2 regions of the Stenotrophomonas capsici genome follow, and region 2 is predicted to be linked to the other one. Evidence: riboswitches for the same ligand, from Rfam matches in the RefSeq annotation. Region 2 holds a riboswitch; the other holds the start of a gene.
The links. A riboswitch is a leader RNA that binds a small molecule or an ion and turns the genes downstream of it on or off. The one in region 2 is predicted to bind cobalamin.

Region 1 (15,278 bases), on a different contig from region 2:
ACCAGCGGGCCGCCGGTGACCTGCGGGCGCTTGTAGTCGATGACATAGGTCAGCGCCGAGGACAGGCCGAACGCACCCAGGCGCGCGGTGGACCAGCCCTGGCGCAGTTCCACGTCGATGCCGGAGGTCTCCAGCTCGCTCAGATTCTGGTAGCGGTTGTAGACGGCCAGCAGCTTGCCGCGCGCATCACGCAGCACGTTGGCCGGGTTGTTCTCGGCCACCAGCGTGGTGGTGTTGCCGCTGCCGATCAGGTTGTCCAGCTTGATGCGGTAGTAGTCCACGCTCAGGCTGGTGCGCTGCCACGGCGAGAGCACGATGCCGGCGTTGAAGCTGCGCGTGCGCTCCGGGTCCAGGTTGTTGTTGCCGACGGTGAAGAAGGTCGGGTTCTGCCGCGAACCGGCCACGTCCGGATCGTGCGGATCGACCACCGAGCCGTAGGCGATGCTGGTGGAGGCCGAGTTCTCCGACAGCGACGGTGCACGGAAACCGCGCGAGGCCGCGGCGCGGACCAGCAGCCAGTCCAGCGGCTGCCAGCGCAGCCCCAGCTTGGGCGAGAACGCATTGCCGAAGTCGCTGTAGTGGTCCGCGCGCGCGGCGGCCTGCAGCTCCAGCGTGCTGTGCAGCGGCACGTTCAGTTCGGCGTAGGCGGCGCTGACCTTGCGCTCGCCGTGCACCTCGGCAATGGCCGGACGCACCTGCAGGCCGGCATCGATCTGCCAGGGGTTGTCGGAGTCCAGCGTTTCCTGGCGCCATTCGGCGCCGGCGGCGAAGCCGATGGTGCCGGCCCAGGTCGAGCCCAGCGTGCCGGAGACCTTGGCATCCAGGCCCTTGAGCACCGAATCGGCCGGGCGCAGCGTGCTCAGGCCGATGGCCTTGAGCACGGCCGGGTCGGTCGCCGACGGGTTGAGCAGGTTGTAGCTGCCCGACGCGAGCGCGTCGTACAGCGCCCAGCGGTTGGCGAAGCCGCCGGAGACGGTTTCACGCTCCTTGCTCGCGGCCTGGAATGCTCCCACTTCCCAATCCCACTTCTCGCCGCTGCCACGCAGGCCAACCACCCCGCGGTACGCCTTGGAGCGGTTGGTCTTGATGGTGCCGCCGAGGTTGAAGAACGTGTATTCGATCGGCACGTCCACGCCGTACGGGTTGTACGGGTTGCCGGCGGGCAAGGTCGAACGCACCGGCTCGGCCAGCCCGGTGTCGGCGTTGAGCGCAAAGCGCCCGCTTTCCAGGGTGAAGAACGGGCTGGAGCCGAACCAGGACACGCCCTTGATGTCGCTGTAGATCACTTCGGCGAACGCATCGACCGAATCATTCAGGCGCAGCGTGCCGTTGACGTAGGCCTGCCAGCGCTTGGTCGACGGGATCAGCGTGGTGTATGGCGCCTGGTTGAACGCGCAGGTATCGCCGGCCAGGCCGTCGATCGGTGCGCTGGCGGTGAGCACCGTGCCTTCCGGGCAGTTGCCGCTGGCATCGAGCATCGGCACCGACTTGCCGTTGACCAGGAAGCGCGCGCCCTTGGCCGACCAGCCGTTCCAGCGGCCACCGGCCAGGTCGGTGTAGATGCCCGAGCGGGTCAGCGCACGCTGGTCTTGGTCCAGGCGGTCGCGGTTGTAGCCTTCCAGCGAGACCAGGATGTTGTAGCCATCCGTGTCCAGGTCACCGATGCCACCGATGAACTTGACGTTCTGCTGGTCCAGGCCGCCGGCGTCGGAGGTGCCGCCGCTGACGCCCAGCTCGGCGCCCTCGAAGCCCTGCCGGGTGATGATGTTGACCACGCCGGCCACCGCGTCGGAACCGTACACGGCCGAGGCGCCGTCCTTGAGCACTTCGATGCGCTCCACCGCCACCAGCGGCAACGCGTTGAGGTTGACGAAGGTGTCGGACAGGCCACCGGACGGGAAGCCATAGTTGGCCAAGCGGCGGCCGTTGAGCAGCACCAGCGTGTTCTTCTGCGACAGGCCACGCAGGCCGATGCCGGCCGAGCCCGAGGCCCAGCCGCTGTTGCTGGTTTCGTTGGCGGCGTTGCCGGTGTTGGCGGAGATGGAGCGCAGCAGGTCGGCGACGGTGGCCTTGCCGGATTCCTCCAGCTGCTGGCGTTCGATCACCTGCACCGGGTTGGCGGTCTCGGTGTCGCTGCGCTTGATGTTGGAGCCGGTGACTCGCACCGCCTCCAGCGTCTTGCTGTCGTTGGCGGCCTCGGCGAAGGCGTGGGGGGAGAGCGCCGCGGCGGCAGCCGCGACGGCGATGGCAAGCAGGGAACGATTGGGCATGAGCTCGGGGGGGAGGAAGCGGAAATTGCCCGGCAAGTAGGACATGCGCGGTAAATGTCCGGCCAATAACCTCCGCTCATCCACACATGACGAAAAGTTACATCTCTTCATCAAGATGGATGAATATATGAAAACCTGCGTCCGCGGCCCGCATCGGACCGGGCCGGCACATGGCCTGTCATCGCCCTACAATTGCGCGCATGGATATTTTCAAGGTTTTCACCCTCGAAGCCGCACACCGGCTGCCCAACGTGCCGCCGGGCCACAAGTGCGCACGCCTGCACGGCCACTCGTTCCGCGTGGAACTGCGGGTCAGCGGCGAACCGGGCGCCGACACCGGCTGGATCATGGACTTCAGTGACCTGAAGGCCGCCTTCCAGCCGCTGTATGACCAGTTGGACCATCACTACCTCAACGACATCCCCGGCCTGGAGAACCCGACCAGCGAGCGCCTGGCCATGTGGATCTGGGAACGCTTGAAGCCTTCGCTGCCGCTGCTCAGTGAAGTGGTGGTGCATGAGACCTGCACCTCCGGCTGCAGCTATCGCGGCAGCTGAAGGGCGCCAGCCCTGCCGTAGGCGCGGCCTCGGCCGCGAAGCCAGTACAGGCACCGGCCCGCCCACTTGCATCGGCGGCGCATCACTGCCGACATCCGGCACCGCGCCAAGCGCTCCCCCCTCCCCTCCGCCTGCGGCGAAAGGGCGGGGAAACGGCGCGCAAAACTGAATGGGTCAGAAAAATCTGTCCCGCGGTGTTGCACTGCGCAAAATCCGCGCTATGCTGCAACGCAACAAAGGCCCTCCGGAACGCCGTGATGTCCGCCCAGTTCAACGATTTCAGCAGCTACACCCAGCAGCTCGCCGCCGCGGCCAACCGCGCGAACCGGCTGACGCTGGAGAATGCCGAAAGCGTGTTCGGGGTGCAGCTGCGCACCCTGGAACGGAACACCAATGCCACCGCGGGCTTCTTCGGTGAGCTGGCCCAGGCCGGCGCCCAGGCCGACCTGCAGGCGTTGCTGCCCAAGGGCATGCAGTTGGCACGTGACAACTTCGAGCGCCTTGCCTCGGCCGGACAGGAAGTGATCGGCCTGAACCTGAAGACCAGCGAGGCGCTGGGTGCACTGGCCAGCCAGCCGTTCACCGCCACGCCCAAGGCCAGCGGCAAGACGCGCTGAACCTGCAACCGAATTTGCGCGGTCCCCTCCCCCGCGCAATCCCAGACCCGTCAGCATCCCCTCCCGCTGACGGGTCTTTTTTTGCCCGTCCGTTGCCGCCACCGGCCTGCCTTGCAGGAGGCAGTGACGCGCGGGCGGCGCGGCAATGCGCCTGCGGTGGCAAAATCACCGGCCCCGTCGCGGTTAGACTCTCACGATGTTCAGCACCAACACGCTTACCGGCAGCAAGCCGGAACAGTACGCCCAGTTGCTGGCCCAGGCCCGCGCCCTGGTACACGGCGAAACCGACCGGATCGCCAACGCGGCCAACCTGTCGGCGCTGGTCTACCACGCACTGCCGCAGTTGAACTGGGTGGGTTTCTACTTCTACGACGGCACCGAACTGGTGGTCGGGCCATTCCAGGGCCTGCCGGCCTGCGTGCGCATCCCGCTGCACAGCGCGGGCGGCGCGGCAATGCGCCTGCGGTGGCAAAATCACCGGCCCCGTCGCGGTTAGACTCTCACGATGTTCAGCACCAACACGCTTACCGGCAGCAAGCCGGAACAGTACGCCCAGTTGCTGGCCCAGGCCCGCGCCCTGGTACACGGCGAAACCGACCGGATCGCCAACGCGGCCAACCTGTCGGCGCTGGTCTACCACGCACTGCCGCAGTTGAACTGGGTGGGTTTCTACTTCTACGACGGCACCGAACTGGTGGTCGGGCCATTCCAGGGCCTGCCGGCCTGCGTGCGCATCCCGCTGCACAAGGGCGTGTGCGGCGCGGCGGCCAGCACCCGCCAGACCCAGCGCATCGAGGACGTGGATGCGTTCCCGGGCCATATCGCCTGTGACTCGGCCTCGCGTTCGGAACTGGTCGTGCCGCTGGTACGCGATGGCGAACTGGTCGGCGTGTTCGACATCGACAGCCCGGTGCTGGCGCGCTTCGATGGTGATGACCAGCTCGGGCTGGAAGCCATCGCGCAGGTTTTCGTCGAGGCGCTGCGGTGAGCACCACCAAGCTGCGCAACATCGGCCCGAAGAGCGCGGCCTGGTTGCGCCAGGTCGGCCTGCGCACCGAACAGGACATCGCCGCGGTCGGTGCGGTGGGCGCCTTCATGAAGGTGCGCCGGGCCGGCTTCAAGCCCAGCCTCAACCTGCTGTATTCGCTGGAAGGCGCGCTGGTGGGTTGCCACTGGCAGGAGGTACCCGAGGCACGCCGGCAACAACTGGTCTGCGAGTACGAAGCGGTGGCCGGCGAGCTGACCACGCTGCGCGCCGCGCAGGTGGCCGGCCCCGTGCACGAGACGCGCATGCAGCCGGAGGACGAGCCCGAGGAAACCGGCGAGATCCGCTTCGGCGAGGAGTGAGCCACGCTTGTGTGCAGGAGCGGCCAAGGCCGCTCCCGCGACACCGTGTGTTGTCAGGACACGCCTGCCGCTATCACCAGCACCGCCAGCAGCATCGTTTCGGTGACCTCGACGCTGGCGCCCAGGCAATCGCCGGAAATGCCCCCCAGCCGGCGACGCCAGTACAGCGCCACCAGCGGCACCAGCAGCAGGGCGACCAGCAACGGCCAGGCGACGATCGCGGTGATCACCGCCAGCAGCACCGCCCACAGCCACATCGAACGCAGGCTCAGCTGCCATGAAAACCGCTCGGCCATGCCGGCGCCATGCAGCGAGGGCAACCGCCGGCTCCACCACAAGGTGCCCCAGCGGGCCCAGACCGGCACCAGCACGATGCCGTACCACAGCGGGCTGACCGCCAGCTCGGTCAGCAGCACGAACTTGAGCAGCAGCTGCATCACCAGCGTGACCACGCCGAACACGCCCATGTGCGGGTCCTTGAGGACCTCGAGGAAACGCTGCGGATCGCGATGCGATGCGCCGAAGGCGTCGGCCACGTCGCCCAACCCGTCCAGGTGCAGCGCGCCGGTCACCCACACCCAGACCAGCAGGGTCAGCACCCCGGCCAGCCACGGACGGTCGGCGAAGCCGTACAGCGGCAGCGCGAGCAGGACGCCGATGATCGCTCCCACCAACGGGTAGTACACCGCCGAACGGCTCAGGTCCTCCTGGCGGAAGTCCCGTACCTGCGGCGTCGGCAGCCGGGTCAGGAACTGGATGGCGAGGACCAGCCGGCGCATGCTCATGCCTGCCGCAACTCCAGCAGTTCGCCCCACAGGCGGCCATCGTCGCCGCGCTCCACGCGCAGGCGCACGCGGGTGCCATAGTCGATGCGCATCGCCCACAACACCGACAACGGCATGCCGCACACGCGCGATACCGCCAGCCGCAGCACGCCGGCGTGGCTGACCACCAGCACCGGCTGGCCGTCACCGTCGTCCTCGTCCACCAGGCGATGCAGCTGCTCCTCCACGCGCGCCCGGAACTGCGGCCACGACTCGCCGTTGGGCGGCACCGTGTCGTGCGGTTCCTCGTAGAACGCGGCCAGCTGCTCGGCGGGCAGTTGGTCGAAGTGCAGGCCGTCCCAGTCACCGAAATCCAGTTCGGCCCAGTCCGGGTGGATCTCGCAGAACTGGTTGCTGCCGGCCACCAATGCATGCGCGGTGTCCAGCGCGCGTCGGCGCGGCGAGCTGATCACCCGGCTCCAGCCGATGCCGGCATGGCTGCGGTACAGCGCATCCATCGCACCGTCGATCAGAGGCGGGTCGGTACGGCCGTCCAGGTGGCCGGAGCGGCCGGTGGAGGCATGTCGCATCAGGTCCAGGATCATGGCGTGCCCTCGCGATCGGCGACCGCCGCTTCGGCAAAGGTGGCCATGCCGTTGTGCAGCGCGCACGCCATGCGCACCAGCGGCAACGCAAGCGCCGCACCGGAGCCCTCGCCCAGCCGCAGGTCCAGCGACAGCAGCGGCTGTGCCTGCAGCGCGTCCAGCAGGTGCAGATGGCCGCGCTCGGCCGACTGGTGCGAGAACAGCAGCCACGGGCGCACGCCCGGATTGATGCGTACCGCGGCCAACGCCGCCGCCGAAACGATGAAGCCATCCACCAATACCGGCACCCTGCGCTGCGCGGCGCGGATCATCGCCGCGCTGATCGCGGCGATCTCCAGCCCACCCACGCGCTGCAGGGCTTCCATCCCGGGCGATGCCGCGGCGTTGATCGCCTCGCCGTGCAGGGCCAGCGCGCGGGCGATGATGTTCTTCTTCTGCACCATGCGCACCGCGTCCAGCCCGGTGCCGGCACCGACCAGGTCTTCCAGCGGCAGCGGCCCCAGCGCGGCGGCCAGCGCACTGGCGGCGGTGGTGTTGCCGATGCCCATCTCGCCGAACACCAGCAGGTCGGCACCGTCGGTACAGGCCGCATCCACCGCACGGCGGCCGGCGTCGAACACCGCGTGCAGATCCGCCGCGGACATCGCCGCCCCGACGCTGAAGTCGTCCGTGCCCGGCCGGGGCTTGTCGCTGACCACGCCGGCGATCGGCTGCGTGGCGCGGCTGCCCACGTCCCACACGTGCAACGGCAGGCCCAGCTCACGCGCGAGCACCGCGATGGCGGCACCGCCGGCGGCGAAGTTGTGCAGCATCTGCACGGTGACTTCGGCCGGATAGGCCGAGACGCCCTGCGCGGCCACGCCGTGGTCGCCGGCGAACACCAGCACCGGTACCCGCCGGGCCTGTGGCTGCAGCGTGCCCTGCAGCGCCGCCAGTTCGATGGCCAAGGCTTCCAGCCGGCCCAGCGCACCTTCCGGCTTGGTCAGCTGCCGCTGGCGGACGATGGCCTGCTGCCGGTGCTCCTGCGAAGGCAGCCCGCAGGCCTGCCCGAACCATGTTTCTGTCACGAGTGTTCCGATACTGCCAAGGCAATCGGGCATTTTAGCCGCCGCCACGGGATTGCGGACCGCCACGCCCGGGAACCTCAGGACACCGCGCAGCAGGGCGTGATGTGCATTCACGGGCACCGTCAGGGCCAATGGCATAGAATGCGCGCACTTTCGGGTGACCCACCGGCTTGGCCGGCGGGTTGAAACGGGAAGCCGGTGCCGCGCACGGCTGGATCTCCAGCCTGTCGCCATTCCGGCGCTGCCCCCGCAACGGTAAGCAGGACAAGGCCAGGCAACACCGCCACTGTGCAAGGCACGGGAAGGCGCCTGACCGGAAGCAGCCATGCTGCTTCGCCTGCGAGTCCGGAGACCGGCCCGAAAGCCGACTGGTTGCGATGCGGAGGGCATGGCGGCGGCTGCGGCGCCGCGTGCGCGCCTGCTTCCGTCCCTTCCCTCTCCTGGCAGCCCCACCCGTTTGTCTGCGCGGGAGCGCGCAGGCCCAGGAGCAAGCATGAAACTGCATTACCACACCCTCTCCCTCGCCGTACTGATGGCGCTGCCGGCCGTTGCCGCCGCGCAGTCCAGGACCACCGACCTGGACGACGTCACCGTCACCGCCACCCGTACCCCGGTTGCCGTCGAGGCCAGCGTGGTCCCGGTGCAACTGATCGACCGCGACCAGATCGACCGCAGCCAGGCCAACTCGGTGCTGGAGCTGCTGCGCGGACGCGCCGGCCTGGACTTCGCCAACCAGGGCGGCACCGGCAAGATCACCTCGCTGTTCCTGCGTGGCACCAACTCCAACCAGGTGCTGGTATTGGTGGATGGCGTGCGCGTGGGCTCGGCCACCAGCGGCATGGCCGCACTGCAGGACCTGCCGGTGGACCAGATCGAGCGCGTTGAAATCGTGCGCGGCCCGCGTTCGAGCCTGTACGGCTCCGAGGCCATCGGCGGCGTGATCCAGATCTTCACCCGCACCGCCGGCCAGGGCCTGCAGCAGAACCTGTCCATCACCGCCGGCAGCAACAACCTGCGCCAGGCCAGCGCCGGCTTCAGCAACCGTGGCGAGCGCGGCTGGATCTCGGCCCAGGGCGGCTACCAGAAGACCGATGGCATCAATGCCTGCCGCGGCACCGCCGCTGGCTGGGGCGCTGGCTGCTTCGCCGATGAACCGGACCGCGACGGCTACCGCAACACCTCGATCAACGTGCGCGGCGGCTATGCGCTGACCGACACGCTGAGCCTGGAAGGCCACGTGCTCAACGCCGACAGCTTCAACGAATACGACGGCAGCATCTTCGGCGGCAACGAGGCCGACAACCGCCAGCAGGTCTACGGCGGCAAGCTGGCATGGGCCGCGTCCGATGCGTTCCAGCTGACCGCACAGGTCGGCCGCAACCGCGACCAGGCCGACAACTACTTCGCCGCCAACGGCAGCCGCACCTTCGCCAGTAATTTCGACACCCGTCGCGACACCGCCAGCGTGCAGGGCGACTTCCAGTTCGCCGAAGGCCAGCAGCTGACCGCCGGTGCCGATTGGCAGAACGACAAGGTCACCAGCTCCACCGCCTACGACATCGGGGACCGCGACAACCTCGGCGTGTTCGTCGAGTACCAGGGCCAGTTCGGCGCGCACTCGCTGCAGGCCAGCGTGCGCAATGACGACAACGAGCAGTTCGGCAACCACACCACCGGCAGCCTGGGTTACGGCTTCGCCTTCGGCAACGGCTTCCGCCTGACCGCCAGCGCCGGCACCGGCTTCAAGGCACCGACCTTCAATGACCTGTACTACCCGGGCTTCAGCAACCCGGACCTGAAGCCGGAAGAGTCCAAGAGCCTGAACATCGGCATCGCGCAGTACGCCGACAACTGGAACTGGACCTTGAACGCGTACGAAACCCGCGTGGACCAGCTGATCGGCTACGACAGCAGCTTCAACATCGTCAACGTCGCCGAGGCCCGCATCCGTGGCGCCGAGCTGACCGGCTACCTGTCGCTGGCCGGTTTCGACATCAACGCCCAGGCCAGCTTCACCGACCCGCGCGACCACACCTCCGGCGCGGCCACCTACGACAACCTGCTGGCCCGTCGTGCGCGCACCAGCGGTCGCCTGGACGTGGACAAGAGCTTCGGCCCGGTGCGCCTGGGCGTGACCGCGGCCGGCAGCGGCCACCGCTTCGACAACGCCGCCAACACGGTGCGTCTGGCCGGCTATGGCACCGTGGATGTGCGCGCTGAGTACGCCATCAACGATGCATGGAGTGTCCAGGCCAAGGCCGCCAACGTGTTCGACCGCGCGTACGAAACCGTTGCCTGGTACAACCAGCCGGGCCGCGAGTACCAGCTGACGCTGCGTTACCGCTCCAAATAATTACCAAGTAACGAGCAATGAAGAATGCCCCGGTTCGCCGGGGCATTTTCTTGGGTGTTATGGAACAGGGCCGTGCTCCGCGGAGGCGTTACCGGCAAAGTCCCCGCCGATCATTCCTCGCAAGGCACCACCAGCGGTACGCCACGGGTGGGATGTTCGATCACCTGCACCGCCTGCCCGTACACCTGCCCGATGATGTCGCGGGTCAGCACCAGGCGTGGTGCGCCATCAGCAGCGATGCGGCCTTCGCACAGCATCACGATGCGGTCGGCATAGGCCGAGGCCAGATTGAGGTCATGCAGCACCACCACCACGCAGCGCCCCTGCCAGGCCAGTTCACGGGCACTGCGCAACGTGCGCTCCTGATGGCGCAGATCCAGCGCGGCGGTGGGCTCATCCAGCAACAGCACCGGCGTGCACTGCGCCAACGCGCGTGCCAGCGAGGTGCGCGCGGCCTCGCCACCGGACAACGTCTGCACGTCGCGGCCGGCCAAGGCACCCACCTCCACTTCGGCCATGGCCTGCGCGGTGATGCGTGCGTCCTGTTCGCGGTCAGGCGGATGCGGCAAGCGCCCCATCGCCACCACCTCGTGCACGCTGAAGGCGAACCGCACCACGTGATCCTGCGCCATCACCGCACGCTGCAACGCCAGTTCGCGCACCGGCCAATCCGCCAGTGCACGCCCGGACAACAACGCGCTGCCCTGGTCTGGCACGGCATCACCGGCCAGCAACGCCAGCAAGGTTGATTTGCCTGCGCCATTGGGACCCACCAGCGCGGTAAGCGTGCCGGCTTCCAGGCGCAGGCTCACCCCGGACAGCACCCGGCGATTGCCCCGCATCACCCCGGCGTTGCGCAGCTCCAGCAACGGCGTGCTCATGCCGCCCCCCGGCCACGCCTGTGCAGCACCAGCCACAGGAAGAACGGTGCACCCAGTGCCGCCGAGAACAGGCCCAGCGGGATTTCGGAGGGCGGATCCAGCGTGCGCGCGGCGGTATCGGCCACCACGATCAACAACGCCCCGGTCACGCCCGACAGCGGCAGCAACCAACGGTGTCCCGGGCCGGCGAGCATGCGCACCAGGTGCGGCACCACCAGCCCGACGAAGCCAATGCTGCCGGCGAATGCCACCGCCGCGCCCACCAGCAGCGCGCTGAACACCACCAGCAGCAGCCGCGTGCGTGGCACGTCCAGACCGATATGGCGCGCCTGGCGCTCGCCCAGGGCCAGCATGTCCAACGGCCTCGCCAGGCGCCACAGCGCCAGCAGGCCGACCAGGAACACCGGTGCCACCGCTGCCACGTCGTTCCAGCGCGCGTGCGCCAGCGAGCCCATCTGCCAGAACACCAGCGACTGCAGTTCGCTCTCGCTGGCGATGTAGGTCAGGAAGCCAACCGCCGCCGAGCAGGCCGCACCGATGGCGATGCCAACCAACAGCAATGTGGCAGTGCCCTCACCGCGCCCGGGCCGCGCCAACAGGTAGATCAACGTGGTGGCACCAGCGCCACCGAGAAAGGCTGCGAGGGGAATGAGCCAGGCGCCCAGCGTTCCGGCGCCAAGCACGATGGCGGCCACCGCACCCAGCGATGCGCCCTGGCTGACACCGACGATGCCCGGGTCGGCCAGCGGGTTGCCGAACAATCCCTGCAGGGCGACGCCGGCCATCGCCAACGACGCGCCCACCAGCGCTCCCAGCAGCGCGCGCGGGATGCGCAGCTGCCAGACCACGCCCATGTCGCGGGCACTGACCGTGTGCGGATCGGCCAGCCCGAACCGGGCGGCGATGGCCTGCAGGACGTCAGCAGGCGGCAGCTTCAGCGGGCCGACGGCGAAGGACAGCAGCACCGCGGCCAGCAGCACCGCCGCCAACAACACCAGCAACAGCGCACCGTTCGGTCGCCGCACCTGCCCGGCGATCATCCGCGCGCGAGTTCGGCCAGGGCCTGCGCCAGCGCCAGCGCGCCCGCGCCGGAGCCCACGCTGGTGGCCTTCAACGCGATGTCCGGCATCACCCAGACGCGGTTGGCGGCGCCGGCCGGCGTATGCCGCAGGGTCGGATACGCCTTCCACAACCCGGCTTCACCGCCGAACAGGCGCAGGTCGTTGTCGGTCACCAGGATCACCTCCGGTGCTGCCGCCACCACGCCCTCGTTGCTGAGCTGCGAGTAATTGGCTACCCCGGCTTCCTCGCCGATGTTGATGCCACCGGCCAGCGTGATGAGCTGGTTGGCCGCGCTGTCGGCGCCGGCGACGGTCGGCAACCCTCCCGCACCGCTGGCCGACAGCGCGATCACGCGCGGACGCCGTGGGTTGTGCGCAGCCATGGCCGCGGCCTGGTCCATCTGCGCCTGCACCTGCATGGCGAGTGCCTGCCCCTGCACGGGCAGCCCGACCGCCTCGGCCACCTTGCGCACCTTGTCCGGCGGCGGCTGCAGGTCATCGATCACCACCGCTGCATGCCCGGTGGCACGCAGGCGCTCGGCCAGCACGCCATGGCGGCGCAGGCTGTTGCCCAGGAACAGGCTGCCGTCCAGGCTGAGCACGCCTTCCACGCCGGTGGTGCGGTTGAACAGGAAATGCTTCTCGGCGGCCTTGCCGGCCGCGGTGGCCGAGCGCTCGGGCGCGGCGTAAAGGTTGTCCGCCAGGCCCAGCGCTTCGAGCACGGCGATCACGTCGTCGCCGCCGGCCACGATGCGGCCGACGTCGCGAACCTCCACCTCGGCACCGTCGTCGGAACGTACCCGCGCCGGCAGTCGCGGCGCGGCCGCCGTGGCTTGCGGGACATCCTGGCCGGCCACGCGCTTCCAGCCCTGCGGCAGGCCAGCGGTATCGGCGCCGCCGCCAGCGGTTGCCGAGGGCGTGGGCGATGCCGGCGTAGGCGATGGGGCACGGTTGCAACCCACTACCAGCACCGCCAGCAGCAGGCCCAATCCCGTTGGCAGGATGGTGGGGTTCTTCATCAGGGGTTCCTCGTTGGTGGCGCTTGCGCGCGCGGTCCGTGCCACGGCAAGCCCTTTCATGGCAGGGCGGGAGATGCCGTCACCGGCACCTCCCGCATGCCCGCACGACGTCGCGTGCCGGCGTGGCGGTTACTCCCGGGTCGGGATGAAGCGGGTGATGCGATCACCGTTGGCATCGTCCTCGCCACGCGACTTGTTGATCGCGAACATCGCCGTGCCCGGGCCCTTGCTGACGTGGTTCGGGTAGGTGCCACCATCGAGGTTGGCGACGATGTTGCCAGCCTCGTCCACCACCGTCACCGTGCCGGCACCGCGGTTGCTGACATACGCCAGGCGCGTGGCCGGGCTGTAGGACACGTTCAACGCACCGGCACCGACGTAGACATCGTGCTCGACCTTGCCGCTTTCCGGCTCGACCACCAGCAGGTTGTCGCTGCCCTGCGCGACCACCAGCAGACGCTTGGCCAGCGGGTTCCAGGCCACGCCGATCGCGCTGCGCGCGTTGCCCAGCGCGATCACCTTCTCCACCTTGCCCGCGGCTCCGTCGATGATCGCCGCCTCGGCCGAGCCGAGGCTGGCGGTGTACACCTTGCCGGTGGCCGGATCGATGTCCAGGCTGGTCGGGGTGAAGCTCTCGCCGCGCTTGCCCGAAGCCAGGGTGATGTTGTCCAGCTGCTGCAGCGTGCGCGTGTCGAACACGCTGATGAAATCCTCGCCGGTCGCCGAGACATAGGCACGATTGCGCTGCGGGTCGATGACCACGTCACGCGAATGCGACACCGCCCCCACCGGGAACTGCTTGACCAGCGCCAGGTCCGACTGGCGGTACACCGCGACCGTGTCCTGGCGGGTGTTGGTCACCCACACGTTGCCATGGGTGTCATCCACGCCGACCCCGTACACGGCGAACAGCCCGCCTTCGCGCGCGGGTTGGCCCGGTTGCGCGGCCGGTGCCGGTGCCGCCTGCGGCGAGACGCGGGCCAGGACCTGCAGGGTTTCCGGGTCGACCTTGAGCAGTTCGGACTGCTTCACCGGTGGGCGGCCCACCGCGCTGGTCACGAACGCGGCCTTGCTCGCGGGGCTGTAGGCCACCTGGTACAGGCCCTGCACCAACCGGTTGCTGGCGGCCTGGATGCGCTCCTGGCCGGACAGTGGCACCTCCCGCGAAACCTTCAGCGCGAAGATCGACGCCGCGTCCGGGCTGCTGGCGCGCACCACGATGGGTTGCGCGCCGACGGCCGCATCGGCCGGGATGTGCAACGTTCCCCGGAACCGGCCTTCACCATCGGCCACGTAGGGCTGTGCGTTGAGCACGCTGTCACCGCGTTGCAGGGTGACCTTCTGCCCCGACGTGAAGCCGCTGCCCTCGATGCCGGTTTCACTGCCCGGCAGCACCACCGGCGCGGTCGCGCGGACGCTGCCCTTGAAGTCGACGTCGGGCTGGCCGAATACCTGTGCGCCGGCGGCGCCGGTCGCAAGCAGCAGGGCCAGGCCGAGCACGGCCGGGCGCGGGAAACGGGAAGGGATGACTGCCATGGCGCATTACCTCATCGATCGATGCACGCCCTTGGCGTGCGGGTGGGGTGATTGCCTGGGCCATGACGCGGCCTGGGTTGTCTGGCGGGCGGCGCATCGGCCGCCGTGTGCGAAGGTCGGCCGCGGTTGCGGCTCAGGGACGCGGCTCGCCGCTGCGGTCGCCGATGCCGGCCACCCGGTGCAGGGTGCGCATCAACGAGGCGCGGAACATCGGCCCGTGGCTGAGCCCGTCGAACTCGATGTACTCGGTGTCCAGTCCCGGCACCTGCTGCAGTCGCGTGCCCAGCGCGGTGGCGGCCCCGGAGGGCGCGCCGGAGATGCGCTTGAGGTGGGCCTGCACCCGCGGGTTGCCCATGTCGCGGTTGCTGAAGTCCGGCGTGCGCTCGCCGCCGCCGAGCATCAGCAGCAGGCGTGCGTGATGGCCGGCATTGTTGGCGATGAACTGCCGTTCCGGTGCGCCGAGCATCGCGCCCTGCGTCCACCACAACGATGGACTGGCCGCGGCATAGGTCTGGAACGCCCCGGCGCGGGTGTACAGCGCGTGCAGCACGAACAGGCCACCGAGGGAATGCCCCCACAGCGTCTGCTGGCTGGCGTCCAGCGCGGCCCGGCGCGCCACTTCCGGCCGGACCTGGCGTTCCAGGACGTCCAGGAAGGCATTGGCGCCCCCGCCGGAGACGGTGCCATCCTCGCCTTCATCGGCGAACGGCGTGTAGTCACGGGTGCGTGCCGGCGAGTCGATGCGCAACGGGTTGTCGTAGCCGACGAACACCAGCAGGCTCGGCGTGGTCCGCGCCAGTTCTTCCAGCACGCTGTCATCGAACTCGATCAACGCCGCATTGCCGTCCAGCATCCAGATCGCCGGGAAACCCGCGGCAGGCGCCTTGCCGGTCGGGATCCCCAGGTTCACCCGCCAGCGACGGCTGCCGTCGGCACTGCTCACCACGAACCGCTCGAAGCGGTAGTGCGCGGAGCTGCGGTCGGCCACCGTCTCGCCGATCACCTGCGCGGGATTGCGCTGCTGTGCCGCCAACGGCGGTGCTGCCAACAGCGTCGTGGTTGCAATGATCGCCATGGCCATCACCACCATGGCACGGCGCAGCGCGCCGTGCGTGCCCCTGTGCATCGCCACCGCCCTCAGAAGCCGACCGTCAGGTTGACCCAGTAGCTGCGGCCGGGCTCGTTGTAGGTGGCCGCGCCC
Region 2 (15,278 bases):
CCAGCGCATGGCCGTGAATCTGCAGTTGCTCCTGCGCCCTGGGCAACGGCTCGCCGAAGGCGACGCGCAGCTGCCATTCGACCAGGTCGGTGCCGGTGATCAGCTCGGTAACCGGGTGCTCGACCTGCAGGCGGGTGTTCATTTCCATGAAATAGAAATCGCCATCCGGCCCGGCGATGAACTCCACCGTGCCAGCGCCCACGTAACCCACCGCACGTGCGGCGTCGGTGGCGGCTTTGCCCATCGCGGCGCGGCGCTCGGGCGTCATGCCGGGAGCGGGGGCTTCTTCCAGCACCTTCTGGTGGCGGCGCTGCACCGAGCAGTCGCGCTCGAACAGATACACCACGTTGCCCTGGCTGTCGCCGAACACCTGGATTTCAATGTGGCGCGGGCGCTCGACGTACTTCTCCACCAATACATGCGCATTGCCGAATGCCGCCTGCGCCTCACGCTGGCAGCTGGCCAGGGCGGCCTCGAAATCCGCGCTGGCCTCGACCTTGCGCATGCCCTTGCCACCGCCACCGGCACTGGCCTTGATCAGCACCGGATAGCCGATGGCGTCGGCCTGCGCACGCAGGAAGTCCGGTTCCTGTCGCTCGCCGTGGTACCCGGGCGTCAACGGCACCTGCGCGGCCTGCATCAGCGCCTTGGCCGCGCTCTTGTCGCCCATCGCGTCGATGGCGCTGGCCGGTGGGCCGATGAACACCACGCCTGCGTCCGCGCAAGCACGCGCAAAGCCGGCGTTCTCGGACAGGAAGCCGTAGCCCGGGTGGATGGCCTGCGCGCCGGTGCGGCGCGCCGCCTCGAGAATCGCATCGGCGCGCAGATAACTTTCCGCCGCCGGCGCGGCGCCGATATGCACCGCCTCGTCGGCCAGCCGCACATGTCGCGCGTTGCGGTCTGCATCGGAGTACACCGCCACCGTGGCGATGCCGAGGCGCCGGCAGGTGCTGATGACGCGGCAGGCGATTTCACCGCGGTTGGCGATCAGGATCTTGTTGAACATGGAAGGTCTCCGGTCGCCGTTACATGCGGAACACGCCAAAACGCGTGTCCTGCGTAGGTGCGTTGAGGCTGGCGGCAAGCGCCAGGCCGAGGATGCGTCGCGTGTCGGCGGGGTCGATCACGCCGTCATCCCACAACCGCGCACTGGCGTAGTAGGGATGCCCCTGCTGCTCGAACTGGTCGCGGATCGGCTGCTTGAATGCATCCTCCTCGTCCGTCGACCACTGCCCGCCCTTGGCCTCGATGCCATCACGCTTCACCGTCGCCAACACGCTGGCCGCCTGTTCGCCGCCCATCACCCCGATCCGTGCGTTCGGCCACATCCACAGGAAGTGCGGCGAATACGCCCGGCCGCACATGCCGTAATTGCCGGCGCCAAACGAACCACCGATCACCACCGTGTACTTGGGCACGCGCGCGTTGGCCACGGCCATCACCAGCTTGGCGCCGTCTTTTGCGATGCCGCCGTGTTCGTACTTGCGGCCGACCATGAAGCCGGTGATGTTCTGCAGGAACACCAGCGGGATGTTGCGCTGGCAGCACAGCTCGATGAAGTGCGCGCCCTTCAGCGCCGACTCCGAGAACAGGATGCCGTTGTTGGCGATGATGCCGACCGGATGGCCATGCACGTGCGCGAACCCGGTGACCAGCGTGTTGCCGTAGCGCGGCTTGAATTCGTCGAAGCGCGAGCCATCGACCACGCGCATGATCACTTCGCGCACGTCATAGGGCTTGCGCGTATCGCTGGGGATCACGCCGTACAGCTCATGCGCGTCGAACAGCGGTGCTTCATCGTCCTGCAGCGCAACGCCTGGCGTGGGCTTGCGCCAATTGAGGCTGGCGATGATGGCACGCACCCGCGCCAGCGCCTGCAGGTCGTTGTCGGCCATGTGGTCGGCGACGCCGGAAATGCGTGTGTGCACATCGGCACCGCCCAGTTCCTCGGCGCTGACCACTTCACCGGTGGCGGCCTTCACCAGCGGCGGACCACCGAGGAAGATGGTGCCCTGTTCCTTGACGATGACCGTCTCGTCGCTCATCGCCGGCACATACGCGCCGCCGGCAGTGCAGCTGCCCATCACGCAGGCGATCTGCGGGATGCCCTGCGCCGACAGGTTGGCCTGGTTGTAGAAGATGCGGCCGAAATGGTCGCGGTCCGGGAACACCTCGTCCTGCAGCGGCAGGAACGCGCCGCCGGAGTCGACCAGATAGATGCAGGGCAGGCGGTTCTGCTGCGCGATCTCCTGCGCGCGCAGGTGCTTCTTCACCGTGACCGGGTAGTAGGTGCCGCCCTTGACGGTGGCATCGTTGGCCACGATCAGGCACTCCACCCCGGACACGCGGCCGATGCCGGTGACCATGCCGGCGCCAGGCACCGGGTCGTCGTACATGCCATGCGCGGCCAGCGGCGCGACTTCCAGGAACGGGCTGCCGGGGTCGAGCAGCGCATCGATGCGTTCGCGCACCAGCAGCTTGCCGCGCGCGGTGTGCTTGGCCCGCGCCGCGTCGCTGCCGCCACGCGCGGTGGCTTCCAGCGTGGCGCGCAGATCGTCAACCTGCGCCTGCATGGCAGCACGGTTGGCTTCGAAGCTGTCGCTGCCGGGTTGCAGTTGAGTGGTGAGGATGGTCATGGCGGCGGAATCCTGGAGGTTCTGGAACATGCCTGTGCTCGCGAAGGCCGGAGCAGGGCTGTTGCATCCCTTCTCCCTTTCAAGGGAGAAGGTGCCCCGAAGGGGCGGATGAGGGGTGCTCTTCGGACGTTGAGTCCGCGTGCTCGGAGTTTCCCCTCACCCCAACCCCTCTCCTGTGAACGTGAGAGGGGCTCAAGCGGCATCATGCGGTCTTCTGGAACAACTCACGCCCGATCAGCATGCGGCGGATCTCCGACGTGCCGGCGCCGATCTCGTACAACTTGGCATCACGCCACAAACGGCCGGCCGGGTACTCGTTGATGTAGCCATTGCCGCCGAGGATCTGGATCGCCTCGCCAGCGGCCCAGGTTGCCTTCTCGGCCGAGTACAGGATCGCGCCGGCGGCGTCCTGGCGCGTGGTGCGGCCCTGGTCGCAGGCCTTGGCCACCGCATAGACGTATGCCCGGCAAGCATTGAAGCCGACGTACATGTCGGCCAGCTTGGCCTGGATCAGCTGGAACGTACCGATGGCTTCACCAAATTGCTTGCGCTCGTGCACGTATGGCAGCACTACGTCCAGCGCCGCGGCCATCAGGCCCAGGGGGCCACCGGACAGCACCACGCGCTCGTAGTCCAGCCCGGACATCAGCACCTTCACGCCGCCGCCCACCTCACCCAGCACGTTCTCCACCGGCACTTCGCAGTCCTGGAACACCAGCTCGCAGGTGTTGGACGAACGCATGCCCAGCTTGTCCAGCTTCTGCGCGGTGGAGAAGCCCTTCATGCCCTTCTCGATGATGAAGGCGGTGATGCCACGTGAACCGGCATCCGGGTCGGTCTTGGCATAGACCACCAGCACGTCCGCATCCGGGCCGTTGGTGATCCACATCTTGTTGCCGTTGAGCACGTAGTGGTCGCCGCGCTTGTCGGCGCGCAGCTTCATCGACACCACGTCCGAGCCGGCACCCGGCTCGCTCATCGCCAGTGCGCCGACGTGTTCGCCGCTGCACAGCCTGGGCAGGTATTTCTGCTTCTGTGCCTGGCTGGCGTTCTTGCGCAGCTGGTTGAGGCACAGGTTGGAATGCGCGCCGTAGGACAGGCCGATGCCGCCGGAGGCGCGCGAGATTTCCTCCATCGCCACCACATGCGCCAGGTAGCCCATGCCGGTGCCGCCGTACTCCTCTTCCACGGTCATGCCGAGCAGGCCCTGCTCGCCAAGCTGGCGCCAGAGCGGGTTGGGGAAGTGATTGGTGGCGTCGGCTTCCGCGGCCAACGGGGCGATGTGCGCGGCGGCGAACTGGGCCACGCTTTCGCGCAGCATGTCGATCTCTTCGCCGAGATCGAAGGACAGGGTGGGGACGTGCATGGGGCGGCTCCAGTACAACCAGGCGAGGGGGCGCTCCGGGGTGGGGGTGACGGCTGCGGCCGTCCGCACGGGCGTTTGCGCGCAGCCTAGCCGGTCTTCGTGAAAAAGTGAATACAAATTCAAAAATTGAACTTAGAATCACTCCATGGCCTACAAACGCTCGGAACTGATGGAAAAGCGCCTCGCCGGCAACCGCGAGGCGATCCTGGCGGCCGCCCGGCGACTGGTCGCGGCCGGCGGCTACCGCAATGCACCGGTCACTGCCGTGGCGGCCGAGGCCGGAGTCTCCACCGGGTTGATCTACCGCCACTTCCCGTCCAAGGCGGAGCTGTTCGTCGAGGTGCTGACCGCGGCGGTGGAACATGAGCTGGAGATCCTGTCGGCGATTGCCGGGCAAGCGCGCCCGGCGCCACAACGCCTGCACGCGGCGGTGGCTTCGTTCGTGCGGCGCGCGATGGCCGGGCCATGGCTGGCCTATGCCTTCATCGCCGAGCCGGTGGATCCGGAAGTGGAGGCCGAGCGCATCCGTTGCCGGCGCCTGTTCGGTGACGTGTTCAAGCGAATCCTTGCCGACGGCGTGCATGCCGGCGAGTTGCCGCCGCAGGACCTGGACGTGAGCGCGGCCTGCATCGTCGGTGCCTTCACCGAGGCACTGGTCGGGCCCGTTGCCCCCAGCCGCGATGGCCTGCGCGATGGCGAACATCTGGTCGATGCGATCGGTGCGCTATGCCTGCGTGCAGCCGGTGCCGCAGCGCCGCGTTGAGGCCGGCGGGATGGTGCGTTGCCGCATTCATTGAGGCCGCCAACCCGTTGCAGGCGCGGCCCAACGCTGGTCTATACTCGCCGGCAGCCATAGTCCTTCGACTACTCGCCTGGGGTATTGAGACGTGCGGAATTACGACCTCGAGTTTCTCAAGCGCTTTTCCATCGTCATCGTCATTCTGGCCGTCATCACGGTTGGCCTGATCATCTTCGCTTACTTCCTGCAGCACTCCATCCCCGCCGAAGTCTCGCCCACCGTGGCCAAGCGCGTTGAACAGCGCATCGCGCCGATCGGTGCGGTGTATGCGGGTGCGACCGGTGCCTCGGCCCAGGCCGCGGCTGCAGCGGCCGCCGCCGCGGCGGCTTCGGCCAGCGGTGCCTATGGCGGCACCCTCGACGGCAAGACGATCTTCGACAACCTGTGCACCGCCTGCCATACCACCGGCGTGGGCAAGGCGCCGACGCTGGACCACGCGCACTGGGACAGCCGTCTGGCGCAGGGCAAGGACACCCTCTACAAGCACGCCATCGAGGGCTACACCGGCCCGGACGGCGGCATCATGCCGCCGAAGGGCGGCAATGCCGGGCTCAGCGAGGAGCAGATCCACGCCGCCGTGGACTGGATGCTCGACAACCTGAAGTAAGCCGCCAGATTCGGTGGCTTGCGGTCACATCGGCTGCTGCACAATATCCGGCGCCGCCCTCGACGGGCGGCGCTTTTTGTTTGCCCGCCGCCGCCAACCGGAGTTGCCCATGCGCCGTACCCCCACCCTTCTCGCCCTGGCACTGGCTTTGGCCTGCGCCGGTCCCGCGCTGGCCGCCCCGCCGGCGGTGTTGCCGATCGGCAAGGTCCAGGGCAACGGCGCGCGCAGCGCCCATGAAGGCAAGACCGTCACCATCGAGGCGGCCGTGAGCGCTGACCTGCGCGAAGGCCTGGGTGGCATCTTTGTGCAGGACGCCGGCGATGGCGATGCGGGGACTTCCGACGGTTTGTTCGTGCAGCTGCCCAAGGACCAGGCGGTGCAGCCCGGGCAGTGGCTGCGTATCACCGGTACCGTGCAGGAGCTGCCGGCCGGCAAGAGCGACAACCGCCTGACCACCCTGCAGGCCGACAAGGTCACCGCCATCGCCGCACGCCCGGCCCCGGCGGTGACCGTGCTGCAGGACGTGCCGGCCAACTGGGAAGCCCTGGAAGGCATGCAGGTCCGCATCGCCGTGCCGCTGACCCTGGCCGGCCAGGATGGCCTGTCGCGTTACGGTGAGCTGACCGCGGCCTTCGGTGGCCGCCTGTGGCAGCCCAGCGAAGTGGCCGCCGCTGGCAGCCCGGAGCAGGCGGCGGTGATCGCCGACAACGCCCGCCGTCGCATCCGCCTGGACGATGGCAGCAGCCAGCGTGATCCGCGCAGCGTGCCGTACCTGGCCGAAGGCACGCTGCTGCGCACCGGCGCGCAGCTCACCGACGTGCAGGGCATCGTCGACCAGCGTTTTGATGGTGACATCCGCCTGCAGCTGACCGCACCGCTGACCGTCGCCGAGGCGCAGCGTCCGCAGCAGCCGCCGACGGTGGCCGGCGGCCTGCGCATCGCGGCGTTCAACCTGGAGAACTACTTCAACGGTGACGGCAAGGGCGGCGGCTATCCGACCCTGCGTGGCGCCAGGACCGCCGAGCAGCAGGCGGCCCAGCAGGCCAAGCTGGTGACCACCATTCGCAGTCTCAACGCCGACGTGGCGGCGCTGATGGAACTGGAGAACGACGGCTACGGCCCCGGTTCGGCGATCGACCAGCTGGTGCGTGCGATCAACGAAGGGCAGGGCAGGGACGGCGACTGGGCGTTCGTCGATGCCGGCCACGGGCCGGGCGACAACCCGATCCGCGTTGGCATCATCTACCGTCGCTCGAAGGTGAGCCCGGTCGGCAGGCCGGCGGTGCTGGAGCGCGAGCCGTTCGGCGAGCGCAGCCGCGTGCCGATGGCGCAGGCGTTCCGCATGGGCCGCAAGGGCACGCCGTTCGTGGTGGTAGCCAACCACTTCAAGTCCAAGGGCTGCTCGGAAGCCAGCGGTGCCGATGCCGACCGCAATGATGGGCAGGGCTGCTGGAACGCCACCCGCGTGGAATCGGCGCGCCTGCTCAATGCCTGGCTGCAGGAAGACCCGACCGGCAGTGGCAGCAAGGACGCCGTGCTGCTGGGCGACTTCAATGCCTATGCGATGGAAGACCCGATCCGCCAGCTCGCCGCCGACGGCTGGCAGGACGCCTTCAAGCTGGCCGGCGTGCAGCAGCCTTACAGCTATGTCTACAACGGCCTGACCGGTCGGCTGGACCACGCGCTGCTGAGCCCGGGCATGGCGGCGCGCCTGAAGGGGGCGGCGGAGTGGCATACCAACGCCGATGAAGCCGACGAGGCCGGTTACCAGGGCCGCAACGTCCCGGGCCCATGGCGCAGTTCGGACCATGATCCGCTGCTGCTGGGCTTCGAGCCGTAAGTTCCCGTACGCGAAGACCGCCCTCCCTTGAGGCAAAGGCAGGAAAAGGCTTCGCCCCCTCCCTTGAGGCAAAGGGAGGAAAAGGCTTTGCCCCCTCCCTTGCGCCGAAGGCGCAGGGGAGGGCCGGGGAGGGTTGCCGTTGCCGTTGCGATTGCGGTTGAAGCCTCACCGCGGAAAGAGGCACTACAGCGTCCCGCGCGCGATCAAGCCAATCGCCGCCACCGCCAGCAGCAGGCCCACGCGGTTGAGCACGCTGGTCTTCTCGCCGAACACCCACACGCCCACCAGTGCGCCCAGGCACACCACGCCGATGTTCATCCCGGCGAAGATCGTCGCCGGGCTGTGCGGCAATGCCTGGTGCGCACGCACGTAGAACAGGATGTTGCCGAAGTTGATCGCACCCAGCAGCAGGCCATAGGCCAGATTGCGGGCATCCAATCGCGAGGCGCCGGTGAAGTGGCGTTGCAGCTGCCAGGCCAGCATCAGCACGAAGGCGATGCCAAAGCTCACCAGCAGCGCCGAGGTCGACGGGGTGCCGGCGGCGGCGACCTGCTTGAGCAGGATGTCCACCAGCGCGAAGCCGGCCCACACGCCCAGCAGCCAGCCCCAGCTCGAACCGGTCGGCGTCGTCGCATCGCCGTTGCGTGCGCTCACCCCGACGATGGCCAGTAGCCCCAGCGCCAACCCGGCCAGCTTCCAGCCGTTGGCCTGTTCGCCGAACCACACGAACGCCGCGGTCAATGACAGCAGCAGCGACAGCCGCTGCGCCACGTCGCTGCGCACGATGCCGGCCTGCCGCACCGCCCGCGCCAGCACCAGGAAAATGCCGGGCAGCGCCACCGCCAGACCCAGCAGGGCCAGCCATGGCGTGTGCCCGCCCTGCAGCGATTGCAGGGAAGGCTTGAGCACCAGCAGCGACAACACGCTGGCGGCCAGGTAGTTCCAGGTCACGGCCTGGGCGATGTCGATGCCGCGGCGTGGCGCCAGTTTCAGCAACACCGACACCAGCACGCTGCAGGCCACGCTCAGGAACAGGAAATGCATTGTTTCGGCTACCGTGAAGACCACGGCGGTGATGCCGCCGGTCGGGGCCGGTATTATGGCTGCATGCAAACGCCCCCATTCCCCCACGAATCGGCGACGCTGACCCTGGAAGGCCCGGCCGGGCCGCTGGAGGTTGCCGTCGACCTGCCCGATGGCGACGCCGCGCCGCGGCCGGTCATCGCCGTCATCTGCCACCCGCTCTCGATCGAAGGCGGCAGCATGCACAACAAGGTGGTCACCATGGTCTCGCGCGCGCTGCGCGACCTGGGCATCACCACCGTGCGTTTCAACTTCCGCAGCGTCGGTGCATCGGCCGGCGTCTACGACAATGGCGAAGGCGAAGGCGATGACCTGCGCGCGGTGGCGCACTGGGTGCGCAGCCAGCGGCCGGACGCCACGCTGTGGCTGGCCGGTTTCAGTTTTGGCGCCTACGTGTCGTTGCGTGCGGCCGGTGCGCTGCAGCCGCAGGCCCTGATCTCGATCGCCCCGCCGGTGGGCCGCAGGACCTGGGATTTCAGTCAGGTGCAGCCGCCGTCGAACTGGCTGGTGGTGCAGGGCGAGGCCGACGAAGTGGTCGACGCGCAGGCGGTCTACCAGTGGCTGGCGTCGCTGGACAACCCGCCGCAGCTGGTGCGCATGCCCGACACCTCGCATTTCTTCCATCGCAAGCTGATCGACCTGCGTGGCGCGATCCAGCATGAAGTGCGGCGCTGGCTGCCCGACAGCAGCAGCTGACCGCATGGACGCACTGACCCCCTCACAACGCTACGCCGCCGGCGTGGCCCGTGGCGACTGGCGCGATGACCCGGCCCAGCATGCGGCGCTGGCCGAGCTGGACCGCATCCATGAGGCGCTGGTGGATTCTGCGCAGGACGGCTGGCTGGACCGCCTGTCCGCCTTCTGGAAGAAGCCCGAGCCGGTCAAGGGCCTGTATTTCTGGGGTGGCGTGGGCCGCGGCAAGACCTTCCTGGTCGACCTGTTCTACGACGGCCTGCCGATCGAGCAGAAGTACCGCACCCACTTCCACCGCTTCATGCGTGGCATCCACGAGCGCCTGCGCGAGCACCAGGGCCAGAGCGACCCGCTGGCCAAGATCGCCCAGGAGTGGCGCAACAACCTGCGCGTGCTGGTGCTGGACGAGTTCTTCGTCACCGACATCGGCGATGCGATGTTGCTGGCGCGCCTGCTGGAGCGCCTGTTCGCCGAGGGCGTGACGCTGGTGACCACCTCCAATACCGCGGTGGAGAACCTGTACCTCAACGGCCTGCAGCGCGAGGGCTTCCTGCCGGCGATCGCGCTGCTGCAGAAGTACTGCGTGGAGCTGTACGCCGAAGGCACCGAGGACTACCGCATGCGTGCGCTGACCCGCTCGCCGGTGTACCGCGCGCCGCTGGAGGATGACAGCGATGCATGGCTGCTGGGCCGCTGGAAGGAACTGAGCGGCAGCGACGACCCGCGCAGCGGCAACATCGCCATCGAAGGCCGCAAGATCCCGGTGCGAGGGCGCGGCAAGAGCATCGTCTGGTTCGACTTCCCGGCGTTGTGCGAGGGGCCGCGTGGCCCGTCGGACTACATCGAGATCGCGCGCGAGTTCAACACCGTGCTGCTCGGCGGCATCCCGCATTTCGACCGGATGAACGAAGACGCGGCGCGCCGTTTCGTCAACCTGATCGACGAGTTGTACGACCGCCAGGTCAACCTGGTCTGCACCGCGCAGGATCCGCCGCCGCTGTTGTATTCGGGCACCCGCCTGGCCGGCGCCTTCGAGCGCACTGCCAGCCGCCTGATCGAGATGCAGAGCGCCGAGTACCTCGGTACCCCGCACCGTCATTGAGGGCACCGCCGGGAGTGCCGGGCCACGCTCGGCGCTACGGCGCACCACCGCTTAACCCCGTTCCGTATCCCCGGCCGTTCCTGTATCCGCACGCCACACCGGCACAGGAGCCAACGCCATGAAGCACACCCTCGCATCGAAGCGGTCCCCGGCCCGTACCGCGGCCTTGGCCGCGGCCGTCACCCTGCTGGCCGGCTTGCCGGTGCTGGCCACCGTGCGCACCGCCGGGCCACCGTCGTCCGTGGTGGAAGGCGACCTGCAGGCACCGGGCGTGCAGCGCGTGCGCGAAACACGCGCCAACTTCCAGCCACCGGCAGGCAGCACCTGCAGCGACACCCCGGTACTGAGCGAAGTGCCTGACCCCGATCGTGGCCAGGTCCAGCACACCCGCCGCAGCCGCCACGCCATCGCCGAGAGCGAAGCGGCGATGGTGTCCGAGGCGGTCATGCCGCCGTCGCCCCCGGCACCGCCGGCGCCCGTGCCGCGCCCGGCCCCGGCGGCCGATGCGGCTTACCGGACCTCGGCAAAGGCGATGGCGCCGGCCGGTCGCGCCAGTGAGGTCGCGGTGCGCCAGCAGTCGCAGGTGCCGGTGACGGCCGGCGTGGTCGACGACAACGCCGACTTCGGGGCGTTCCAGCAGTTCCTGCAGCGTCATGGCGAGTCCGCGCAGCTGGGCCGCGACATCCGCGTGCGCCAGCGCCTGCAGGTGGTGGATACCCGGGGCCGCCCGGTGCCGGATGCGGAGGTGTCGGTCGTTGCCGGCAATGGCGCGCGGATGTGGGCGCGTACCGATGCCGGTGGCCAGGTGTGGGTGCACCCCAATGCCTTCGATGACCGCGATACGCCGCGCTACCAGGTGCAGGTGCGCCGTGGCGGCCGGAGCGTGGAGGCGACCCTGCAGCGTGGGCAGAAGAACGCGCTGCAGGTGGTGATGCCCGACGCCGCGCCGCCGGCCCGTGCGCGGCTGGACCTGGTGTTCATGGTCGATGCCACCGGTTCGATGGGCGATGAGATCGACAAGCTGCGCGGCTCGCTGCAGGGCATCGTGCGCGACATCAGCCGGTTGCCGTCCAACCCGGACATCTGCCTGGGGCTGGTGACCTACCGCGACCGCGGTGATGAGTACTTCGTGCGCGGCTGGGACCTGACCGGCAATGTCGGCGCGTTCCAGCAGGTGCTCGACGGCGTGCAGGCCAATGGCGGCGGCGACTATCCCGAGGCCATGAACGAGGCCTTCAACCATGCGGTGCAGTCGTTGAGCTGGCGCGGCCCGTCGACCACCCGCGTGCTGGTGTCCTTGGCCGATGCGCCGCCGCACATGGACTACGCGCCCCCGCGCTATGACCAGACCGCGTTGGCGGCGCTGGGCAAGGGCATCAAGGTGTTCAGCGTGGCCGCGTCCGGCCAGGACACCACCGGCGAGATCGTGCAACGCCAGATCGCGCAGTACACCGGCGGGCGTTTCATCTTCCTGACCTACAAGGACGCCGCCGACCCGGCCAGCGGTGCCGGCACCCAGACCACGCACGACGTGAGCAACTATTCGGTCGACACGCTGGACCAACTGGTGGTGCGCCTGGTCCGCGAGGAGCTGGCGCGGTTGCCCAAGGGCTGATCCGGAGGCGTCGCTGCGCTGCGACGGGCGCGGCTTCGGCTGCCAAGCCAATGGCAGGCACCTCGGTCGCGCTTACGGCAGCGGGATGCTGTTGCCGGCTTCCCGCTCGTGCACGGCGGCGGTGGCATCGCCGGTGACGCGCATCATCTGCAGCGGCTGGCCGTTGTAGCGGAATTCCAGCGCCGATTGCAGTCGGTCCAGCGCCAGTACCTGGTTGCAGAGCGACTGCGCATGCCGTTCCAGCACCTGCGTGCGCGCTTCCAGGCGTTGTTCCATTTCGGCATCGAGCTTGTCGGCGCGCTTGTCCAGGCGGTCCGAGCCGCCGGTGAACACCGTCCACAACACGCTGCGCGCCATCGAGCCGGCCAGCGATTCGGCGGCGGCTTCCACGCGTTGCTCGAAGCCCTCGTCGAAGGCGTCCTGTTCCCAGCGCCCGCGGCCGATGGTATGCGCCACGAAGTCCTCGGCCTCGCGCCGCAGCTTGCGTACCTTGCGCGAGTTGGCGTCGCCGGTCAGCGTCTCGTACACCGCGTCCAGCGCATCGAAGGTGATGCCCACCGACTCGGTGGCGATCCCGGTGACCGCTGGCATCAACTGGCGCACGCCGTTTTCCAGCGCCCGCAGGCGCTGGGCATCGGCCGCCGAGACCGGCTGCATCCGGCCATCGATGCTCAGCTCGCCGTCGTGGAAGACGATCTCGCGCAGCGCCTGCGTGTCGCGTCGCAGCCAGATGCCGCCGCCATCGACCAGCACGTCGTAGTCGGTTTCCACGCCACATTGGTCGGCCGAGAGAGAGGGGGCGTTCACCGTGGCGGCGTGGCCCGCGACGGGGAGCAGGAGCAGCAGCGTGGCGAGGGCAGCGGTGCGCATGGCGATGTCGTCCTTGGGATGGCGTCAGCTTCGCGACTTGGCGGCAGGTTGGCCCCGGTCGAAAGTCACGCCTGACGGCGGGACGTGATTTTCACACCATCAGAACAACTGATTTCCGCACAAAAAAATCCGTCAAACCCCTTGACTGCGCAGTCGATTCAGACAGTTCGGATCGTGATTATCCGGACAGTTGCGGCGCAGCCCTTGTGCCACAAGGCTTGGCGAATTTTCACAACATTTCGTGTTGACCCTGTCATACACCCCCACTATCTTGTGGGTCGTCGGTTCCGGCGGGTTTGCTCCCCGCTGGATTCAAAGGGAAGCCGGTGACGCCTTCAGGCCAGTCCGGCACTGCCCCGCAGCGGTAATTGGGAACGACCCCGCCACACAGCACTGAGGCAGCGGCCTTGGGAAGCGGCGGAGTAGGAGAAGGCCCCCGCCTTCATGCCCATGAGTCCGAAGACCTGCCGACAGCCGCGCGAAGCACACCGCGCGGTGCCGGCTGCGGTGTCTTCGAGGGGAAGACGGCTGGTGACGTGGTGCTGCTGACGCCGACCTCCGGGTCGATGCCGTCGCGGCCGCTGCGACGCCGCCCTTCCATGCTCACGACCCGCACCGGCCCCGGTTCCTGCGAGGGCAGGCACCCCGTGCACAACGCCATGAAGGACACACCGTCGTGACCACTTCCGCTACCGAAGTCGCCCCGGCCGAGGCCGGCTTTGAACTGACCCCGCCGCCCACCGCCACCGCCATGAGCGTGACCAAGCGCAATGGCAACACCGAGCCGGTGGACCTGAACAAGATCGTCCGCGCGATCCAGCGCTGCTGCGAGGGGCTGCATTCGGTCGACCCGATGCGCGTGGCCACCCGCACCATCTCCGGCCTGTACAACGGCGCCACCACCCAGGAACTGGACGAGCTGTCCATCCGCACCGCCGCGTTGCTGATCGGCGAGGAGCCGGAGTACGGCCGCCTGGCCGCGCGCCTGCTGGCCAACTTCATCGCCAAGGAAGTGTCCGGCCAGGAAATCCACGCGTTCTCGCAGTCGGTGGGGCGCGGCCACGAAGTGGGCCTGATCAACGACCGCCTGCTGAACTTCGTGCAGATCAACGCGCGCAAGCTCAACGATGCGATCAACCCCGAGTACGACCTGAACTTCGATTACTTCGGCCTGCGCACGCTGTACGACCGCTACCTGCTGCGCCACCCGCATTCGCGCAAGGTCATCGAGACCCCGCAGCAGTTCTTCCTGCGCATCTCCAGCGCGCTGAGCGAGGACGTGCCCGAGGCACTGGCGCTGTACCAGCGCCTGGGCAGCCTGGACTACCTGCCGTCCAGCCCGACCCTGTTCAACGCCGGCACCAGCCACGAGCAGCTGTCCTCGTGCTTCCTGCTGGACTCGCCGCAGGATTCGCTCGAGTCCATCTACGCCAAGTACGGCGACATCGCCCAGCTGTCCAAGTTCAGCGGCGGCATCGGCGTGAGCTACACCCGCGTGCGTGCGCGCGGCTCGCTGATCCGGTCCACCAACGGCCACTCCAACGGCATCGTGCCGTGGCTGAAGACGCTGGACTCCTCGGTCGCGGCGGTCAACCAGGGGGGCAAGCGCAAGGGCGCGGCCTGCGTGTACCTGGAAACCTGGCACGCCGACATCGAGGACTTCCTGGAGCTGCGTGACAACGCCGGCGACGAATCGCGCCGCACCCACAACCTCAACCTGGCCAACTGGGTGCCGGACCTGTTCATGCAGCGCGTGGAGGCCGACCAGGAATGGTCGCTGTTCGACCCGCGCGTGGTGCCGGAATTCACCGACCTGTACGGCCCGGCCTTCGAGCAGGCCTACCTGCAGGCCGAGGCGCAGGGCAAGGCCGTGCGCACCATCAACGCCCGCAAGCTGTATGGCCGGATGATGCGCACCCTGGCCGAGACCGGCAACGGCTGGATGACCTTCAAGGACAAGTGCAACCTGGCCAGCAACCAGACCCTGCGCCCGGGCAACGTCATCCACCTGTCCAACCTGTGCACCGAGATCCTGGAGGTCTGCTCCAACGACGAGACCGCGGTGTGCAACCTGGGCTCGATCAACCTGGGCAACCACTTCGACGAGCACGGTGACTTCGATTTCGAGAAGCTGGCCGAGACCGTGCGCCTGGCCGTGCGCCAGCTCGACCGTGTGATCGACCTGAACTTCTACCCGATCGAGACCGCCCGCCGCGGCAACCTGCGCTGGCGCCCGGTCGGCCTGGGCTGCATGGGCCTGCAGGACGTGTTCTTCCGCAAGCGCCTGGCCTTTGATTCGGAGCCGGCCCGCGCGCTGTCCAGGAAGATCGCCGAGACCATCTACTTTCACGCGCTGGAAACCTCGTGCGAGCTGGCCACCGAGCGTGGCAGGCACCCCTCGTTCAACGACACCCGCGCCGCCCACGGCGAGCTGCAGTTCGACGCCTGGAACGTGGTGCCGGAAGACACCGCGCGCTGGGACGACCTGCGCGCGCGCATCAAGCAGCACGGCCTGCGCAACTCGCTGATCATCGCCATCGCCCCGACCGCCACCATCGCTTCCATCGCCGGTTGCTACGAGTGCGTCGAGCCGCAGGTGTCCAACCTGTTCAAGCGCGAGACGCTGTCCGGCGACTTCCTGCAGATCAACCGCTACCTGGTCGGCGA

Region 1: it holds a riboswitch for cobalamin, as region 2 does, so the genes downstream of both, btuB (TonB-dependent vitamin B12 receptor) here and VA603_RS00565 (ribonucleoside-diphosphate reductase subunit alpha) in region 2, are expected to answer to the same signal.

What each region holds. Positions count from the first base shown of each region.
Region 1 is NZ_JAYFUH010000128.1:2,096-17,373, forward strand. Features, by position in the region: gene VA603_RS09685 (TonB-dependent receptor plug domain-containing protein) at 1-2,270, opposite strand, end outside; gene queD (6-carboxytetrahydropterin synthase QueD) at 2,471-2,827, shown strand; gene VA603_RS09695 (phasin family protein) at 3,085-3,444, shown strand; partial or broken gene VA603_RS09700 (GAF domain-containing protein) at 3,641-3,877, shown strand; gene VA603_RS09705 (GAF domain-containing protein) at 3,950-4,432, shown strand; gene VA603_RS09710 (TfoX/Sxy family protein) at 4,429-4,791, shown strand; gene cobS (adenosylcobinamide-GDP ribazoletransferase) at 4,845-5,576, opposite strand; gene VA603_RS09720 (histidine phosphatase family protein) at 5,573-6,160, opposite strand; gene cobT (nicotinate-nucleotide--dimethylbenzimidazole phosphoribosyltransferase) at 6,157-7,227, opposite strand; cobalamin riboswitch at 7,366-7,602, shown strand; gene btuB (TonB-dependent vitamin B12 receptor) at 7,721-9,580, shown strand; gene VA603_RS09735 (heme ABC transporter ATP-binding protein) at 9,691-10,461, opposite strand; gene VA603_RS09740 (FecCD family ABC transporter permease) at 10,458-11,501, opposite strand; gene VA603_RS09745 (heme/hemin ABC transporter substrate-binding protein) at 11,498-12,541, opposite strand; gene VA603_RS09750 (YncE family protein) at 12,671-14,077, opposite strand; gene VA603_RS09755 (alpha/beta hydrolase) at 14,211-15,203, opposite strand; gene VA603_RS09760 (TonB-dependent siderophore receptor) at 15,215-15,278, opposite strand, start outside.
Region 2 is NZ_JAYFUH010000034.1:5,410-20,687, reverse strand. Features, by position in the region: gene VA603_RS00620 (acetyl/propionyl/methylcrotonyl-CoA carboxylase subunit alpha) at 1-1,006, opposite strand, end outside; gene VA603_RS00615 (carboxyl transferase domain-containing protein) at 1,026-2,636, opposite strand; gene VA603_RS00610 (isovaleryl-CoA dehydrogenase) at 2,839-4,002, opposite strand; gene VA603_RS00605 (TetR/AcrR family transcriptional regulator) at 4,148-4,765, shown strand; gene VA603_RS00600 (c-type cytochrome) at 4,890-5,408, shown strand; gene VA603_RS00595 (ExeM/NucH family extracellular endonuclease) at 5,518-7,248, shown strand; gene VA603_RS00590 (EamA family transporter) at 7,432-8,292, opposite strand; gene VA603_RS00585 (alpha/beta hydrolase) at 8,356-9,027, shown strand; gene zapE (cell division protein ZapE) at 9,032-10,126, shown strand; gene VA603_RS00575 (vWA domain-containing protein) at 10,245-11,741, shown strand; gene VA603_RS00570 (DUF2884 family protein) at 11,814-12,611, opposite strand; cobalamin riboswitch at 12,877-13,097, shown strand; gene VA603_RS00565 (ribonucleoside-diphosphate reductase subunit alpha) at 13,363-15,278, shown strand, end outside.